DNA from 2 places in the Variovorax sp. dw_954 genome. Region 1 is predicted to be linked to the other one. Evidence: predicted binding sites of a transcription regulator. Region 1 holds the regulator's gene; the other holds the start of a gene.
The links. Region 1 encodes LexA, which represses DNA repair genes until DNA is damaged. Its sites were predicted from a motif close to ACTGTATNNNNATACAGT; they were not measured.

Region 1 (4,991 bases):
TCGTTGCGTCGGCGCCGAGTTGCTGCTTGAGCAAGGGGGCGAAATAGGCGAACACCACGAATTGGCCGGTGCTTTGCAATGCGGTGACCGCCAGCACGCCCATCAAGGCCGGACTCCTGAAGACGCGCACCCAGGCCGCCCGCGTGAGTGCCGCGGGGCGAATGCCGTTCGGCATCGTCCACCATATCGCGGCCGCACTGAAGAATGCGGCGACGGCAATGGCCACGAATGCAGTCCGCCAGCCGTAGTGGCCGCCGAGCCACGCGCCCAGCGGCAGGCCCAGCACCGATGCCATCGACCAACCGAGGAACACGAACGTCACACCCCGGCCGCGCTGATCCGCCGGAACCAGCATGCCCACTGACGCCGCGGCCTGCGCCGTGAAGATGGCTGGCGCCAGCATCGTCAGCATGCGCATGAGCAGAAGCCCAAGGTAGCTCGGCATGAGTGATGCCGCCACGTTGCAGACCGCATACCAGACCATCGTCAGCGCCAGAAGCGTTCGCCGGTCCCAGCCCGCCACAAGGGCTGCCAGCAGCGGTGCGCCGAAGCAGACTACCAGCGCGCCCGCCGTCATCAGCTGGCCCGCTGCAGCCACGCTCACGCCGAACGAATCACTGATCTCGTTGAGCGTGCCCGCGACCAGCATGACGCCGGTGCCGATGACGAAGTTGCCCGCCAGCAGCGCCCAGAGCGCGCCCGGAAGCGGAGGGCGACTCAACGGCGAACCTGCAAGGCGCCAGGATTGACGATGTTGGTCGGATTGCCCTTGATGAAGCTCGCGACATTGTCGAAAGCCTGGCCGAAGTAGAGCTCGTAGCTCTCTTGCTCGACGTAGCCGATGTGCGGCGTGCAGATGCAGTTTTCAAGGCGCAGCAGCGCGTGTCCCTGCAGCGGTGGTTCGCTCTCGAAGACGTCGATCGCAGCGAGACCGGGCCGGCCCCGATTGAGTGCTGCAAGCAGGGCGTCGGACTCGACCAGCTCTGCGCGCGACGTGTTGACGAACAGCGCGGTCGGTTGCATCCGCGACAAGTCCGCCAGGGTCACGATGCCGCGTGTCTCGTCCATGAGCCGCAGGTGCACCGAGAGCACATCGGACATCTCGAACAATGCCTCGCGGCTCGGCGCGATCTGCAGTCCGTCGGATCGCGCCTTGGCGCAACTCGCTTCACGTCCCCAGATGACGACCTGCATGCCGAAGGCCTGTCCATAGCGCGCCACCAGTTGCCCGATGCGGCCGTAGCCCCAGATACCGAGCGTCTTGCCCTTGAGCACCGATCCCAGGCCGAAGTTCGGCGGCATCGAGGCCGACTTGAGGCCGGACTGCTGCCATGCGCCGTGCTTGAGGTTGCTGATGTACTGCGGCAGCCGGCGCATCGCGGACATGATCAGGGCCCAGGTCAACTCGGCTGGAGCAAGCGGCGAACCGCTGCCCTCGGCCACCGCGACGCCCAATTCGCTGCAGGCGTTCACGTCGATGTGGCTGCCCACACGGCCGGTTTGCGAAATGAGCTTGAGCTTGGGCAGCTTCTCGACCAGTTGCCGGGAGATCTGGGTGCGCTCGCGAATCAGGACGATCACGTCAGCGTCTCTCAATCGCACCGACAGTTGGCCGATCCCCTTGACGGTGTTGGTATAGACCTTGGCGGCATAGGCGTCGAGCTTGCTCGCGCAGCGCAATTTGCGCACCGCATCCTGGTAGTCGTCGAGGATCACGATATTCATGGCACGTTATTGTGCCTTGCACCCTCGAAGGCCGTGCGCTGCGTGTGTCGCGCCCGCAAGGATGGCTCAATGCATCAGGCGCCTGGCATCGTCCGCGGCTTCCAGCGCGGCGAGCCGGTCGAGCTCGGCGCAGACATCGGCCATGCGGCCCGAGATGACGACGCGGCCCGCACCGGTGGTCGTGCGCTGTGCATCCAGTATGCGCACCACGCGCAAGGGCCTGGCGCCAGGCGTCGGCTTGCTCGCGGATGCGCGGGCCGTGCATCCGGGGCGCACCGCCACGTAGCGCAGCCCGCTCCGGCGACGCGCGGGCATCCATCGGCTGGCCAGCGATTGCAGGGGCGTGAAGATTTCAGCCAAGGTCAGAAAAGCGATTCCCATGTGAACTCCAGATTGGTCAGAGGTTGAACACAGGCAGGATTTCTTCAGGTCGACCGCAACAGGGTGATGGCCTCTTCGCCATACGCCCGCCACCTGTTGCGTCGGTAATGGCTACATCAGCATCGTGTTCCGGATCAGGCCGACGGCCAGGCCTTCGATTTCAAAGGGCTCGCCCGGCTGCACGATGATGGTGGGGTAGTCGGGGTTTTCGGCATGCAGCTCGATCACCTGCTTGTTGCGCCGCAGCCGCTTGACGGTGACTTCATCGCCGAGGCGGGCGACGACGATCTGGCCGTTGCGCACTTCCTTGGTGGACTGGACTGCGAGCAGGTCGCCATCCATGATGCCCGCGTCGCGCATGGACATGCCGCGCACCTTGAGCAGATAGTCGGGCTGGCGTTGGAACAGCGTGTTTTCGACGTAGTAGGTCTGATCGATGTGTTCCTGCGCGAGGATCGGCGAGCCTGCCGCGACTCGGCCGACCAAGGGGAGCGCCAATTGGGCCATGCCGGGCAGGCCCAGCGAATACTGGCTGGAGCGTGTTTCGTTGATGGCGCGCAAGACCTCGCCCTTCAGGCGGATGCCGCGCGAGGTGCCGCTGACCAGTTCGATGACGCCCTTGCGCGCCAGCGCCTGCAAATGTTCTTCGGCCGCGTTGGCGGACTTGAAGCCCAATTCAGCCGCGATTTCTGCTCGTGTGGGCGGCGCGCCGGTCCGGGCAATAGCGCTCTGGATCAAGTCCAGGATCTGCTGCTGGCGGGCGGTAAGCTTGACGGCAAAGTTCGACAGGTTGAGCATGCGCTTGACTCCTTGCGGCACTGGTTGAATATCCAGTACCTGTATTTTTAACCAGTTTCTGAAAGATGGCAAGCATGGTCGCGAGCAAGGCAGTGAAGGAGTCCAGGCGCGTGGTGGTCCTCGGCACGGGAGGCACCATTGCCGGCCGGTCCACGCAGCCCGGCGACAACATCGGCTACACGGCGGCGGAGGTCGGCGTGTCGGAGTTGCTGGGTGGCATCGAGGTGGCTGGCGTCACGTTGCAGTCGGAGCAGGTGGCACAGGTGGACAGCAAGGACATGGACTTCGCGATCTGGCAGCGCCTGGCCGCGCGTTGCGCGCATTGGCTGGTGCAGCCAGATGTCGTCGGTCTCGTGATCACGCATGGGACCGATACGCTGGAAGAGACGGCCTTCTTCCTGCATTCGACGCTGCGGTCGCAGAAGCCTGTGGTGTTGACATGTGCGATGCGGCCGGCGACGTCGCTGTCGCCTGACGGGCCGCAGAACGTGCGGGATGCGGTAGTCGTTGCGGCTACGGCAAATGCGAGCGGTGTGCTCGCGGTCTGCGCGGGAGTGATCCATGGGGCGCTCGATGTGCAGAAGGTCCACACCTATCGGCTCGATGCCTTCTCTTCCGGCGACGCCGGACCGATCGGCTATGTCGAGGAGGGTGCGGTTCGTTCCGTGCGGAGCTGGCCCTCGACGAGCACACAGTGGTCGCCGGCGGAGATCGACGCAGTTTCAGGCGCCAGTGCTGCGCCTCGCGTGGAAATCATGCTGAGCCATGCCGGCGCGAGCGGCGCGATCGTCGATTCGCTGGTCCGGGAGCATGCAGTTGGAGGCACGGACGCCGTCCAGGGGTTGGTGCTGGCCGCCACCGGCAACGGCACGCTGCATCACGCGTTGGAGGCGGCTGCGCTCAGGGCGCAGGCAGCGGGCATCGCGGTACTGCGCGCCACGCGTTGCTCCAATGGCCGCATCCTGCCCAAACCCGGGGATGCGTTGCGCGATGCCGGCGGGCTGAGTCCGGTCAAGGCGCGCATTGCACTCATGCTTGAATTGCTGACTCGCCAGCCGTCGCGCTGACGCAGCGCGTCGAATCAGGGGCCCGCGTCCGGGCCCCGCTTCTCGCTCTCGCTTAGTTGCTCAACGCCGCGAAGGCCCGTTGCGTGATGTCGTCCACGCTGCCGACGCCGGCGATGGCGCGGTACTTCGGCGCGGCCTCAGGCTCGGTCTTGGCCCAGGTGGCGTAGTAGTTCACCAGCGGGCGGGTTTGCTGGCTGTAGACGTCGAGCCGATGGCGCACGGTCTCTTCGTTGTCGTCGGGGCGCTGGATCAGCGGCTCGCCGGTCACGTCGTCGATGCCTTCGACCTTGGGCGGATTGAACTTGACGTGGTAGGTGCGGCCCGATGCCGAGTGCGAACGACGTCCGCTCATGCGTTCGATGATGTCCTCGAAGGGCACTTCGATTTCCAGCACGTAGTCGAGCTTGACGCCTTCGGCCTTCATCGCCTCGGCTTGCGGGATCGTGCGGGGGAAGCCGTCGAACAGGAAGCCATTCGCGCAATCGGGCTGCGTGATACGTTCCTTGACGAGATTGATGATCAGGTCGTCGCCGACCAACCCACCCGATTCCATGACTGACTTGGCTTGAAGTCCCAGTGGCGTGCCGGCCTTGACTGCGGCGCGCAACATATCGCCCGTCGAGATCTGCGGTATGCCGTATTTCTTGCAGATGAAAGTCGCCTGCGTGCCTTTACCTGCCCCGGGGGCGCCCAACAAAATCAGTCTCATGGTGTCCTCGAAAGGGTTCTTGGGATATCGATTGACACCCCACGCATGCCGCTCGGGCAGGTCAGGTGTCATGACTGCTTCGAGGATAGCATGGGCATTTGCCCCTCCCTCTGGGGGAAAACCGCTGTCTGGCTATGGCGTCGCGGCGACGCGCGCGCGGACGCGCACCAGGTCTTCCGGCGTGTCGACGCCCGGACCCGGGGCATGGTCGCTCACGTGCACTGCGATGCGATGGCCATGCCACATGGCGCGCAATTGTTCGAGCGCTTCGACGGATTCGATAGGCGCGGGCGGCAGGGCTGGGAACTGGC
Region 2 (4,991 bases), on a different contig from region 1:
CGCCGAACAGCGAGCGCTGGCCGCGATTGAAGAATCTCAAGTGACGTTTTCCTCAGACATGAAACGGATTGTCAATTGTGAGGAAGTTTCCGCCTGCGACGCGGAAGGCGCCGATGGCCGCGCGATGGATCGAAAACTATCGTCGGTGCTTCTGTTCAGCCATCCGAAACGTCAGGGAGAAATCCAATTGAATATTGAATCGTCGCGCCTGCGCGCAAAGCCTTTGTTCACCGCCGCGGCCGCCGCCGCCTTGTGCGCCGCGTTGACCGCTTGTGGCGGTGGAGGTGGGGGTGGGAGTGGAGGCGGGTTCCTCCCCATGGCCACAGGGACAACGACGCCCGCCGCCGCCTCGCCCGAAGGGCAATCGGGCCCGACGACGGCCACGTCAACGCCTGACGGCGCAACCCCAGCCGCAACGCCAACGCAAGCGCTCGCGGTCACGCCAGCGCAAACCGGCACGCCTGCGACTGTGCCGGGCTCTGTGCCACCTGCGCCCGCGGCGCCGACACCTCCTGCGCCCGCACCCGCACCCGCACCCGCACCCACGATTCCAGCGCCCGATCGCTATGACCCTGTGGCGGGCAGCGAGCCCGCACCGTCCCTCGTCGCGCCGCAGCCCGGCTCGACGGCCGAGGTCGGCGTCAATGGCGAAGGCATCTACGAAGACATGTGGGGCTTCACGCTGGTCGGCGCGCAGGGGTCGCTGGTGCGCCGCGGCCTCCTCGATTGGACCTGGGGCTCCATCAGCGTCACCGGTGGCTCGAACTGGGTGTTCAACGGCGACACGCGCTCGCTCGGGTTCATTGACGAACCGGTCATCACGGGCTCCGGCACATTCAGCGCGAAGGCCTCGATGGATGGCAGCTACGCGAGGGACGGCCGCTCATCCCAGGCCTGGGGGCCGCTGAAGTACAGCAACGCCAATGCGCTGGCCGTGAGCCAGCAAAGCGTCGCGGGCAAATGGGGCGTCAGCGAATCGAATGTCACTGTCTCGATCAAGATCGACGAGAAGGGCGTGCTGACCGGGACGACCGGCGGCTCGGAATTCGGGACCTGCAAGCTCTGGGGCACGCTGCTGCAGTCGGAGCCGAAGACCGCGAAGAACATGTACGACCTGACATTGAACACGGCCAATGCGGCGACAGGCACACAGAAGGCGTGCGAACTGGACACCGCCGGAGACTACGCCGGCCCGAGCGCAATCTACTTGACCGGGGCCGGCGACTACGTCGGGAATGGCTATTTCCGCTCGCTGGTCATGATCGCCAAGTCGCCCCGCTACGTCATGACGATGTATCTGGACAAGCAGCAGTAAGGCGGCTTCCAGGCTACGCCTGGATCTTCTCCAGGCAGTAGCCCAGCCCGCGCACCGTCGCGATGCGGATCGGGCCCTTCTCGATCTTCTTGCGCAGGCGGTGGATGTAGACCTCGATCGCGTTGAGGCTCACCTCCTCGCCCCATTCGCACAGCCGCTCCACCAACTGGTCCTTGCTGACCAGCCGGCCGGCGCGCTGCAGCAGCACTTCGAGCAGGCCCAGTTCGCGCGCCGACAGCTCGATCATCCGCCCGTCGATGGTCGCCACGCGGCCGGCCTGGTCGTACACCAGCGGGCCGTGCCGGATCGCGTTGCTGGTGCCGCCCATGCCGCGGCGCGTGAGCGCGCGAACCCGCGCCTCCAGCTCCTGCAGGGAGAACGGCTTGGCCATGTAGTCATCGGCGCCGTAGTCCAGCCCCTTGACGCGCTCCTCCACGCTGTCGGCGGCGGTCAGCACCAACACCGGCAGCGAGGAGCCGCGGGCGCGCAGCCGCTTCAGGATTTCCAGGCCGTGCAGGTTGGGCAGGCCGAGGTCGAGGATGAGCAGGTCGAATTCGCTGTTGGTCATCAGCGCGGCATCGGCCTGCGAGCCGGTGGCCACGTGGTCGACCGCCGCGCCCGAGGTGCGCAAGCTGCGCAGCAAGGCATCGGCCAGGACCTGGTCATCTTCGGCAATCAGGATTCGCATGGGTGGTGTCCCCGTTGGTGTGGTGTCCCTGCGATTTAGCTCTATCGAGCGCCGATTCTAGAAGTGCGTCCATGGCCTTTCGCTCAGGTTGCATAGGCCTCCAGCCCGATCGTCACCACCGTCGCCACCTCGTCGCCCACGCTGGCGCGGAACTCCTGCTCCGCCTGCGCCACGGCGCGCCGGAAGGCATCGAGCCAGGCCAGCCCGTCGTTGGTGAACTCCACGCGCCGCGCCCGCGCATCGAGCGGGTCGGGCCCGCGCGTCACGATGCCCCAGGCCTCGCATTGGTCGACCAGCGTGCCCATCGCCTGCTTGGTCATGCCGGCGCGCTCGGCCAGTTCGGTCAGGCGCGAGCCGTTGCGCGCCAAGTGCCGCGTGATGTGGATGTGGGCGGCGCTGACCTGCTGGCGCGCGGCGAGGTTCGACAACGCCAGGGGCACGTCGATGTCGTGCGCCATCAGCGCCAGCACGCGCTCGTCGAAGCGGCGCATCGCGTGGCCGAGCAGGCGGCCCAGGTGGGTCTGCCGCCAGTCGTCTTCGGGGTCCGTGGTCATCGTGCATATGGTAAAGCAAACTGACTAAAAATCGACTTTACGGATTTATACAGCCGCATACACTACTGTTCAAGCATCCAGCCTGTTATCAAACACAGATGCGAAAACCAAACACAAACCGTTGATATTCAAGGAGATTTTTCATGGACGCACTCGTCAAGGGCACCAGCATCTCGGTCCCGAACAGCGAAAAGGCCAAGGCACTGCAGGCCGCGCTGGCGCAGATCGAAAAGCAGTTCGGCAAGGGCACGATCATGCGGCTGGGCGAAGGCGAGGCGCTGGAAGACATCCAGGTGGTCTCCACCGGTTCGCTGGGCCTGGACATCGCGCTGGGCGTCGGCGGTCTGCCGCGCGGCCGCGTCATCGAGATCTACGGCCCTGAATCCTCGGGCAAGACCACGCTCACGCTGCAGGTCATCGCCGAGATGCAACGTCAGGCCGGCACCTGCGCCTTCGTCGATGCCGAACACGCGCTCGACGTGCAGTACGCCCAGAAGCTCGGCGTGAACCTGTCCGACCTGCTCATCAGCCAGCCCGACACCGGCGAGCAAGCCCTTGAAATCGTCGACTCGCTGGTGCGTTCCGGCGCCGTCGACCTGATCGTGGTCGACTCGGTCGCCGCGCTCACGCCCAAGGCCGAAATCGAAGGCGAAATGGGCGACTCCCTGCCCGGCCTGCAGGCCCGCCTGATGAGCCAGGCGCTGCGCAAGCTCACCGCCACGATCAAGAAGACCAACTGCATGGTCATCTTCATCAACCAGATCCGCATGAAGATCGGCGTGATGTTCGGCTCGCCCGAAACCACCACCGGCGGCAACGCGCTGAAGTTCTACGCCTCGGTGCGGCTGGACATTCGCCGCATCGGCACCATCAAGAAGGGCGACGAAGCCATCGGCAACGAGACCAAGGTCAAGGTGGTGAAGAACAAGGTCTCGCCCCCCTTCAAGACGGCCGAGTTCGACATCCTGTTCGGCGAAGGCATCAGCCGCGAGGGCGAGATCATCGACATGGGCGTCACGGCAAAGATCGTCGACAAGTCCGGCGCCTGGTACGCCTACAACGGCGAGAAGATCGGCCAGGGCCGCGACAACGCGCGCGAGTTCCTGCGCGAGAACCCGGAGCTGTCGCGCGAGATCGAGAACAAGGTGCGCGAATCGCTGGGCATTCCGCTGCTGGCCGCCGATGCGGGTGCGCCCGAAGCGCCCGTGGCCAAGCCCGTGAAGGCTGAGAAGGCCGACAAGGCCGAGAAGTAAGCGACACGCCAGCCGATGGCATTTGGAGCCCCTTCCCTCAAAGGCCGCGCGCTGCGCCTGCTGAGCCAACGAGAGCATTCGCGCGCGGAGTTGGAACGCAAGCTCGCGCGCCATGAGGAAGAGCCCGGCTCGCTGGGCCGGGCGCTCGACGAACTCGCCGCGAAAGACTTCATCAGCGAGGCGCGCGTGGTCCAGTCCGTGCTGAACCAACGTGCCTCGCGCGTCGGCGCCGCGCGCGTCCGGCAGGAGCTGGCGCACAAGGGCATTGCTCCGGAGGCCATCGCCGAGGCTGTGGCCAGCCTGCGCGAGACCGAATTGCCCCGTGCCCTGGAAGTCTGGCGCCGCCGCTTCGGCGTGCCGCCAGCGGATGCCGCCGAGCGCGCCCGGCAGGTGCGCTTCCTGCTGGCCCGCGGCTTCTCGGCCGACGTGGTCACGAAGACGCTGAAAACGAACGCGGACATCAATTAAACGCGCCCGTGGCGGGCGTGGACTGGCATGATTCGAAGGCGCGGCGCAGACCGCAATCCAGGGAGGAATTCTTGCCATCGAATGCTTCAACGCCGGCTTCGCCGTCTCTCATGCGCACCGGCTTCAAGGCCGGCGCGGCTTTCGCGAGTTCAGTCGTCGTGGGCGGACTCCTGGCCCTGCTGCTCGGCGGCGGCGCATTCGCGTGGTACCTCGGCCGCTTCGATGGACCGGGCATGTCGGCAGCCCATGCGGGCGGCGTCGGCGCCGTGCTGGCAATGCTGGCCTCACCGCCCTTGCTGGTGGCCATGTTGCTGATGCTGTACGTCCCGCTCTACCTGATGATCGGCGTGAAGCAAGGCCATGCACGGGCGCTGCAGCAGGTGGTCAGGGCCCACGGCGAGACCCTCTCTCAGCGACTGGCCTCTGCCATCGCGGGCCGCATCGAGGCCATGCCCCGCACGTACGGCGCATTGCAGCGTGTACCGGAATGGCTCACCGTGGAAACCTTGAGCCGGCAACTCGCGCCGGTCCTCGGGGAGAGCAAGGCGCTGTCCAGGGCCATCGGCTTCGTGCTTGCGCGGCTGCCGCTGTCGGACATGGTGGCGCATTGGCAGCAGACTCAGGGTGAATTCGGTGCGGCAGCGGCAGGCGCCGAAGACCCCGCCTTGCGCACCATGCTCAACCAGCGCATCGGCGATGCGCTTCAGGATGCG

Region 2: recA (recombinase RecA) is a predicted target of LexA. The motif match lies at 2,622-2,639, and genes of this name have one in related genera.

What each region holds. Positions count from the first base shown of each region.
Region 1 is NZ_JAAVVD010000048.1:2,292-7,282, forward strand. It holds gene HB681_RS36630 (MFS transporter) at 1-721, opposite strand, end outside; gene HB681_RS36635 (D-2-hydroxyacid dehydrogenase family protein) at 718-1,725, opposite strand; gene HB681_RS36640 (hypothetical protein) at 1,792-2,106, opposite strand; gene lexA (transcriptional repressor LexA) at 2,218-2,904, opposite strand; gene HB681_RS36650 (asparaginase) at 2,979-3,971, shown strand; gene adk (adenylate kinase) at 4,024-4,680, opposite strand; gene kdsB (3-deoxy-manno-octulosonate cytidylyltransferase) at 4,813-4,991, opposite strand, start outside.
Region 2 is NZ_JAAVVD010000016.1:63,323-68,313, reverse strand. It holds gene HB681_RS23090 (sensor histidine kinase) at 1-40, opposite strand, end outside; gene HB681_RS23085 (hypothetical protein) at 317-1,315, shown strand; gene HB681_RS23080 (response regulator transcription factor) at 1,329-2,003, opposite strand; gene HB681_RS23075 (MarR family transcriptional regulator) at 2,087-2,557, opposite strand; gene recA (recombinase RecA) at 2,701-3,810, shown strand; gene recX (recombination regulator RecX) at 3,826-4,278, shown strand; gene HB681_RS23060 (hypothetical protein) at 4,389-4,991, shown strand, end outside.